Regions from separate parts of the Sporolactobacillus caesalpiniae genome, predicted to be linked through region 4. Evidence: predicted binding sites of a transcription regulator. Region 4 holds the regulator's gene; each other region holds the start of a gene.
The links. The regulator LexA, encoded in region 4, represses DNA repair genes until DNA is damaged. The targets are predictions, from matches to a motif close to CGAACATATGTTCG.

Region 1 (2,209 bases), on a different contig from region 4:
CGAATATTGATCTCGTCGTACAGGTCGTCAATCTGGCCTTTGATCGGACGAATTTCAATCTCAGGATCAAGCAGCCCTGTCGGCCGGATAATCTGTTCCACCGGTGTTCCCGAGTGCTCCAATTCATAGTCTGCAGGTGTTGCGGAGACATAGACAATTTGGTTGACACGCTCTTCGAATTCCTCGAATTTCAGCGGCCGGTTATCCTTCGCCGAAGGCAGGCGGAATCCATGGTCAACGAGCATGTTCTTTCGGGCCTGGTCACCGTTGTACATCGCGCGAATCTGTGGGAGTGTGGCGTGCGATTCATCAACCATAATTAAGAAATCCTTTGGAAAATAGTCCATGAGCGTATACGGTGATTCTCCCGGTTTTCGGAACGTCAAATGTCTGGAATAGTTCTCAATGCCTGAGCAGAAGCCAACCTCTTCCATCATTTCCAGATCATAGCGCGTGCGCTGTTCCAGCCGCTGTGCTTCCAGCAGCTTTCCGTTTTCGTTAAGTACGTTTAAACGGTCCTCAAGCTCTTTTTGAATATTCACGATTGCTCGTTTCATTTTTTCCTGGCCGGTAACAAAGTGAGAAGCCGGGTAAATGGCTACATGTTCGCGTTCACCGACAAGCTCTCCGGTCATCGGATCCATTTCCGTCAGGCGCTCAATTTCATCACCGAAAAATTCGACGCGAATACAGTGGTCGTCACGCGACGCCGGGAAGATCTCGACAACATCGCCGCGCACACGAAACGTACCGCGGGTAAAGTTTATGTCGTTGCGCGCGTATTGGATATCGACGAGCTGACGCAGCATCGCGTCCCGCTCCTTCACCATGCCCGGTCTGAGTGAGAGCACCATTGACCCGTACTCTTCAGGAGAACCTAAACCGTAAATGCAGGACACACTGGCGACAATAATCACGTCACGCCGCTCGAACAATGAACTTGTGGCCGAGTGGCGCAGCTTGTCAATCTCGTCATTGATGCTCGAATCTTTTTCGATATAGGTATCCGTCTGCGGAATATAGGCTTCCGGCTGATAATAATCATAATAGCTGACAAAATATTCAACGGCATTGTTCGGGAAAAATTCCTTGAATTCATTATAGAGCTGCCCGGCAAGCGTTTTATTGTGTGCAATGACCAATGTCGGCTTATTCACCTGAGCAATGACATTCGACATGGTAAATGTTTTGCCTGTTCCTGTCGCTCCAAGCAATGTCTGGTGTTTTTCACCGTCCATAATCCCATTGACGAGTGACCGAATCGCTTCCGGCTGATCACCTTGCGGCTGAAAATGGGACGCAAGCTGAAAATCCATAGTAACGTCCTCCAATCTTTTCTCGTTTTTCTATGAATAACGTGCATTATTTGTCCAAGATAGAAAAATTGTTTCTTAAATTATAGCATAACTACACAGCAGAAAGCGAACGGACATTCCCAATATTTTTCATCACCGCAGCTTAGCAGATAAAAGCATAAACAGGATAACCAGTACGGACTTTTTCTATGATTGAGCGAAATTAAAAAACTCCCATGGCAAAACGCCACAGAAGTTCTCTTCGGAATCATTTACGAATTAATATCTTCGCCAATATACTTTTCAATTTCATCCACAATTTTTTTTGCCACTTTGCGACTCAGAATCAGCTTTCCATTCGCAAGTACCAAATTATCCGGCGACACCTCATTCGTAATCTGGCATGCCATATTAGGCACATATTTTTTGAAAATAATCCGTTCATCTTCAGTGAAGATTTCGAGCGGATCACCCTCCTTGATATTCAAAGTTCTCCTAAGCTCAATCGGAATAACGACACGTCCTAATTCATCAACTTTACGCACAATACCCGTCGATTTCAATATATAGGTCCCTCCTCTCCATCTTATCCAGGCCAAGTCAAGCAGATGTTGTCTATTAATTATACTACCACGTTATAGGTATGACTGTGTAAACGGTTTAAAAAAAATAAACAAAAATTCACTTTACTGTACTCGATTTCAAATTCAGTCACTTTTTAACATTGGCAAGCACATATAAAAAAGAAAAGATTAGAGAAAACGAGTATAGCCGATCCGGCGCTAAAAGAACCACTACTAACGTCAAGTACGTCCCAGAGCGAATTTTCCTAGCAACTAACGATCATCCTCCACAATTCAACTGGTATCCTCGATCTGCGGGCAGCGCTTCATTTAGAGCCTTGGTTTCGATTT
Region 2 (2,209 bases), on a different contig from region 4:
AACAAAGAACGGAGACCTAGACGCTGATACATCTCGGCAATGAATTGCCGAGTTTTCTCAGGCTGGTCTCCTAATAAAAAAATGACCCTCGTGCTCCAAAACGATTCTTGAAACACGAGGATTCATCTTTCCCTGTACTAGCAAATATGACAGGTGATCATTCATTGGGTGAACTCTATAATTCAGCTCATTCAACGGCGCCTGCCATCGATTTAATCGCTGCTTCGCTCAATCCGGTCAATTCACTGATTTCAGCATGACTCATTCCTTTTTGCAGCAGCTTCCGGGCAACCTGTTCAATTCCCTCTTTCTTTCCGCGATCATAAAAGGAATTGGGCCACTTGAGCACTTCTTCTCGAATTTCGTCTGGGAGTTTTTTCGCTTGGTCCATCAATTGATCCACCTCTTCCTTTTCTAATTGAAGATAGGTCTCGAAAAATCCATTGATCATGCTCTCACGCGCTTCTCCAAGATGCATGTGGATCATTTGCCTAATAAAAGCGAGTCGTACTTGTACACGTTCCCTTTTCGAGTAGTTCATCCTGCTCATCAGCGCGGCGGCGGCCGGATTATTGCTGTTCATAAATTTTCGCCAGTTCATTCTGGAAAGTTCGAGTTTCAAAAAATGGAACTCGCTAACAATCATTAGATGAGGCACTTTCACCACAAATTCGTCCGATTCATCTCTAACTCCATCATAACTGAAAATGGCGATTGGTAAAACAGGTTTTCGAAATTTCAGATAGATCATGCTGTAATAGATATACATCCGTTCAGAAAAATCTTCTTGGTAATAATTCTGTGCTTCAAGATGGACAATCAGAATGACGTCTTTTTTTGATTTCAGCTTCGTTTCCGCGATAACATCTGCCCGTTTTTTGTCGCCTTCGATCATATCTGCGAACAGTTCCTCGGAAAGAAATTTTTTCTCGGAAAGATCAAGCGCCTGGTAAATTTTTGGGAAGAAGGCTTCGAGAAATTCATCAAAAAACTCGTGCAGCAGGACTTTAAAGCGTCGGTCGTGGTCTATAGACATAGGAAGCCTCCTTGCGAGGTATGTTTCGGTCATGCGAAAGGAATGTGTGGAACGAATCGAGAAGAGAACAAACGGTCGTGTTGGCTATTAGTATACCTTATATTGAAATAAAATGCGTCAATTATTTTGGACAGTTGATGTGTATGACCGAAGATTCAGTATCGGTTTCGTCTTCTATCGAGCATAGGCACTGCACTCGAACCATTCATAAAGGCGACCCGCGATCAATTCACCTGTTACAGTTGCTGCCGCTTAACTGATGAAGTTTTCAATCATCTGCCAAGTTATTCGTTCACCTGCTTGAGATGCGGTTTACCTGAATCAACCAAAGTGGTTGTTGAGGATTCCGCTGCTTTGTGTAGCCAGGTTCCGTTTCTCCAGAAGTTCTAAAACGAGTTAACTAAAATTCAGATAATTCCCTAGACAATAAAAAAAACCGGGCGTTGTCGCATGTGAGCGATACGTCCCGGTTTCGGTGAATTACTTAATTCAATTGCTTAGCTGTCAGCCGATATGCTGCTTGATACGTTCAGCCAATGCTTCTTTCGGCTGGAAACCAACAACTTTGTCGACCACTTCGCCATCTTTGAACAAGAACATCGTTGGGATGCTCATAACTCCGTACTTGCTCGCAGTAGCTTGATTTTCATCAACATCCAACTTAACAATTTTAAGATTATCCGCTAATTCGGAATCAACTTCTTCAAGAACTGGAGCCATCATTTTGCATGGTCCGCACCATGTTGCCCAAAAATCAGCAAGTACGAGTCCTTTTGACGTTTCATCCGTAAAATTTGCATCATTTACCTGACTAATTGCCATTACTGAAAAACCTCCTCAAAAAGTTCAAAATGCTCTATGTCACAAAGTATAGCATGTGCAAGAAGCAGATGCCATTATTCAGCTTGGCGCCCGCGTCACTTGAATTCAACGACGGTCACGCCGCTTCCGCCCTCGCCTTGTGCACCTAATCGTGACGCTTTCACACGTGGATGACGATCAATCAATTGAGTCACGCCTTTTCTAAGCGCGCCGGTTCCTTTCCCATGAATAATGGAGACGCGCGCGTAACCGGCGAGCAAGGCCTCGTCCAAATACTTCTCGACCTTAAGCATCGCGTCTTCATAACGCTCACCGCGCAAGTCCAATTCCGGACGCACGGTTTGCCCCGAT
Region 3 (2,209 bases), on a different contig from region 4:
TAAATCACGATAATCCGCGAGATTGCGAACAAGCACGGTCATTTCCCGATAACGATCTCCTCGAGCTCGGGCACTCGTAATAATATTGCGCGCTGCCTGCTCCACTTCTTCGCGACGGTTCGCGGCTTCAGTCATCACGACTCCGTCCGTAGCCTCGCTCACTTGATAAGGATAGTGTCCGAAATGCAGATTGATGTTCCTCAACGCATCTGTTTCAGATCGGTGCACGTCTCTTTTCAAGATAATCGGTTCGATCGTTTGCCCGCTCGATTCCGCCCTCTCCTTTAATTGCAAAAATAGGAGTGCAGGATGCCGGAACATCGAAAATTCGTCAGGTGCACGATCGTAGATTTGATCTGTGCCAAGTGCGATCGTAACATGCTTACACGTTGTCATCAGTTGTTCAACAACTAGCATTTCTTGCGGTGTCATCGTTTGAAAGCCATCAATCCAAACATCTGCCTTTTTAAGAAAGCCAGCACCGTCTATTCGCTCAACCATTAATTTTAAATAATCTTCGCTATCAATGTACTTGCCTTCCAAAGCCTGATTGAACGACTGATAGATTAATGATAAGTCATGAAGCTTGTCCTTCAAGAGAAGCTGATCAGCACGATCTCCATTAATTCGTTCTGCTTCGGCAGCAATTTCTTCAGGTTCAAGACAAAAGCGCTTGAACTCGATCAGCGTATCACTGAGCAGATCATAAAATCCGCTCTGTTGCGACGCTTTTCGGAACAGGCGAAAATCCTTCTTACTCTGCTCGACAATCTTACGCAGCAGCATGGAAACACCCGTCGCATTCAAATGCCGCCGCGTCGCTCCTCCGGATTGCTGCAGCACGCGCAAGGCGAGACGAGGCATGCTGTACACATTTAACCGAGTCATACCGCCCAATTCGGGTGTCGATGCCAGCGTATACTCCATGCTGAACGTCATGTGTTCGGGAACCAAATAAATCAGCGGTGTCCCATCCGGCTGTTCACGCAACTGCTTTCGAATTTCCGACAAGCAATCCGCAGTCTTCCCCGTTCCCGGTCTTCCCAAAACAAATCGAACAGACATAGTTTCTCTCCCCCTGATCATCGTTCTATAAATAAAGATCCGAAATGCGGATCAAATGTTTATCAATACATTTATACGACAATTATAGCACACAGGGAACGTTTGTTCTTTTAATTACATTTGCTGTTATTTTATATGTCCAAAAGTAAAAGCCACAGAGATTCGCACCTCTGTGGCTTTTATTTTTCCTGTTCATATTGAACCGTGTAAATTTCATTTCCGGTATTTACCTACTTTTTCCTCAATCGATGTACCCTGCGGACGAAAATGAATTTTCACTTCAGCTGCAACTTCATCGGCACCTGCTTCTACTGTCGCATACACGGTTTTCTTTACGACATCGAGCAGTTCGTCAAGTTCACCTTCAAGAATCGTTTCGAGCGCAGTCACTTCGTACTTCACTCCGGACTCTTGAATCACTTTTATCGCTTCATCAACCAGTCCATATGTGTCCTTTTCTTTTGAAAAGGGCAGAATTTGAAGTCCTACATTGCTGATTGGCATCGGTAGCATCCCCCGAATTCATTTTACTCTTCGTCCCAAACCTTCACGTTTTTCATAACATCGCCGTTTTGCATGGCGAGCACGGTTTCCAATCCGCTCGTTACTTGTCCGAAAACCGTATGAACACCATCCAAATGCGGTTGCGGCTCATGGACAATGAAGAACTGACATGATCCTGTATCGCGTCCGGCATGTGCCATGGAAAGCGCCCCGGCAACATGTTTGCGCGGATTACCATCCGTCTCACACTTGATCGTGTACCCTGCGTCGCCCATCCCAGTTCCTGTCGGATCGCCGCCCTGGCTGACAAACCCGGGAATAACACGGTGAAAAGTCACTCCATTATAAAAGCCTGAGTTAGCCAGCTTTTCAAAATTAGCGACCGTATTCGGCGCATCTTCCGGGAAGAAATCAATAGCAATCACTTCACCGTTTTCCATCGTAATTGAACCTTTTTTCATATAAATCCTCCGTCCTGACACCTTTTCTCGGCGCGGTTTGTCGTCAACGCTTTCTATTATATACAAAAATAAGGACGATCGCTGATATCCCGACGAAAAAACCGCCGGCACAATAACCTGCGAGAATATCCGTGAAATAATGGACACGCAAAAATGGGCGGCTGAACCCGATCAGTAAG
Region 4 (2,209 bases):
ATAGTTCATCATATATTTACGGGCGATTAAAAAGCCGAGGATCAATCCGGCTGCCAAGCAAATGACGCCCACGAGTATGTACCAGAGCATTCGTATGCTTCCTCCTTGTGTCAATTATCCATAGTTCAGTTTACACTATCTCATGATTTCCGGTCAACCTTGTACTCCTTGAAATCGTTCATTTCATCAAAAGATAGATAAAAAAAAGAAAGCGTGTTCTTATAATAATAAGAAAAGCTTTCTTCTGAAGGAGGATGAAAAATGGCCATTAATAATTGTAAAATCATTAACGGTTAAAAACTTCGCAAACACCAAAAATCAGAAAGGGAAAAAGCGTTTGTACCAATACATAAACATCTAAATCCCTTTGTTATATAACAGTATATCACAAAAACATACTTCTGCCAACGTAAAATAACCCACTCATAAATTTAACAACTCACTTTTTCACCGGAATGATAAGCCTTTGATTTGGAATTATGTGATCACGGATTAATCCATTCTTACTCTTTGTCCAACTGACGAATGCCTGTTTTGAGAGCCCTGGATTCTCATTTTGGTATTTTGTGGCAATAGACCAAAGCGAATCCCCCGCTTTAACCGTAATTTTTTCATAGTTATTTTGATCAGCAGCAACTGTATTTGTTAATGTCAAAAATAAAACAACTGTCATAATACAAAACAAGATAAGAAACGAAAGACCTTTTGTTTTTTTATTCGGAACTAAATTCATTTAAAATTTCCCCCTCTAAGGAATGTGTGTTCTCGAGAACTTTTGTTCGTTGTAACTATCTTAATGCGAACGTGCATTTGTGTCAATGGTTTTAGAACAAATGTTTGCTTCTGTTTTTTTTGAATGGTATACTATTGACAAGATAAGGAAAAGGAGAAGCATTATGAAAATCTCAAATCGGCAGCAGTCTATATTAGATTTTATAAAACATGAAGTTGCGAGCAAAGGCTATCCACCATCGGTACGTGAAATTTGCGACGCCGTCGGACTCGCATCGAGCTCAACGGTGCATGGTCATCTTGCACGCCTAGAAAAAAAAGGATATATCCGGCGTGATCCCACGAAACCAAGAGCTATTGAAGTGTTGGACCATGACAATGATGTATTTACGGAAAAGACAGTAAATATTCCTGTTATTGGAAAAGTAACCGCCGGGCTCCCAATCAGCGCCATTGAAAATATTGAAGAATATTTTCCCATTCCAAGTTCAATGGTTGAGGATGCTGACGCATTTATTCTTAACGTATCCGGCGAAAGCATGATCAACGCAGGCATTCTTGATGGAGACAAGGTAATCGTCCGACAGCAGCATACAGCTGAAAATGGTGAAATTGTTGTTGCGATGACCGATGAGGACGAAGCAACTGTTAAGCGTTTCTTTAAGGAAAAAGACCATGTAAGACTTCAGCCGGAAAACTCACTGATGGATCCAATATTACTTGATAATTGTGTTATTCTTGGGAAAGTCGTTGGTGTCTTCCGGTCAATCAAATAACCTGATACACAGATTCAAAGAACAATGTATGCAAAAGCCTCGGAGAAACTAGTGATCTTCCGAGGTTTTTCTATAAGCAAGAAAGGATGATTTTGGTCCGGATACTAAGATAAGTGGCATTTTAAAGATATGAAAGGTGAGATGCCTGCAGGAGCGTCTCTGTTGATTGCGAGGCAGGGAGCTCCCCGCAGATAATGGTCTGTTCGAGGAGGCTTCCAGATCGCCCCAAGCGAACAATCGGAGCGTACACAAAAATCAGTATGGTTTAAGGCCAAGCACAGCTTGGTTTTTCCTAACAGGTAAAGAAAGTTTATCGTTTTGCCTTGCCGGTACGACGATATGGTCATAAGATTCGGATGGACGATTAGGTAAGCCGCCCAATCTAAGAAATAAACGGAAAAATTCCGCTTATTTAGAAAATGAATGAAAAAATAGCTTAAATAGACGGAAAAATTCCGCTTATCGCATCGAAAAACGTGAAAATAGAGGGCTTTTCCGTGCATAAGCGGAAAAATTACCCTTATTTACCTGTAAAACAAGCACCATGATGCAAATAGCCGGAAAATCTCCGCTTATTTTATTCCGGCCACGTTACTTAATTAAGGATCAAAATGATTCATGAACTAGAACTGTTTGTTCAAGACAAGCTTGATGATTCAAAACCGCATTTAGCGAAAGTCACTGCATCCTGCGGAAGTAAG

Region 1: the regulator LexA is predicted to act here: its motif matches at 1,423-1,436, upstream of uvrB (excinuclease ABC subunit UvrB).
Region 2: the regulator LexA is predicted to act here: its motif matches at 1,101-1,114, upstream of ABWW58_RS01285 (Rpn/YhgA-type helix-turn-helix domain-containing protein).
Region 3: the regulator LexA is predicted to act here: its motif matches at 1,161-1,174, upstream of addB (helicase-exonuclease AddAB subunit AddB).

Annotation. Positions count from the first base shown of each region.
Region 1 covers NZ_JBEVCB010000002.1:542,381-544,589, forward strand. Annotated here, with positions in the region: gene uvrB (excinuclease ABC subunit UvrB) at 1-1,316, opposite strand, end outside; gene ABWW58_RS05985 (AbrB/MazE/SpoVT family DNA-binding domain-containing protein) at 1,568-1,858, opposite strand.
Region 2 covers NZ_JBEVCB010000001.1:280,820-283,028, reverse strand. Annotated here, with positions in the region: gene ABWW58_RS01285 (Rpn/YhgA-type helix-turn-helix domain-containing protein) at 188-1,036, opposite strand; gene trxA (thioredoxin) at 1,541-1,858, opposite strand; gene ABWW58_RS01275 (endonuclease MutS2) at 1,954-2,209, opposite strand, start outside.
Region 3 covers NZ_JBEVCB010000002.1:365,227-367,435, forward strand. Annotated here, with positions in the region: gene addB (helicase-exonuclease AddAB subunit AddB) at 1-1,065, opposite strand, end outside; gene ABWW58_RS05145 (thiamine-binding protein) at 1,279-1,569, opposite strand; gene ABWW58_RS05150 (peptidylprolyl isomerase) at 1,593-2,030, opposite strand; gene ABWW58_RS05155 (phosphatase PAP2 family protein) at 2,074-2,209, opposite strand, start outside.
Region 4 covers NZ_JBEVCB010000006.1:54,765-56,973, reverse strand. Annotated here, with positions in the region: gene ABWW58_RS12650 (YneF family protein) at 1-90, opposite strand, end outside; gene yneA (cell division suppressor protein YneA) at 440-733, opposite strand; gene lexA (transcriptional repressor LexA) at 894-1,508, shown strand.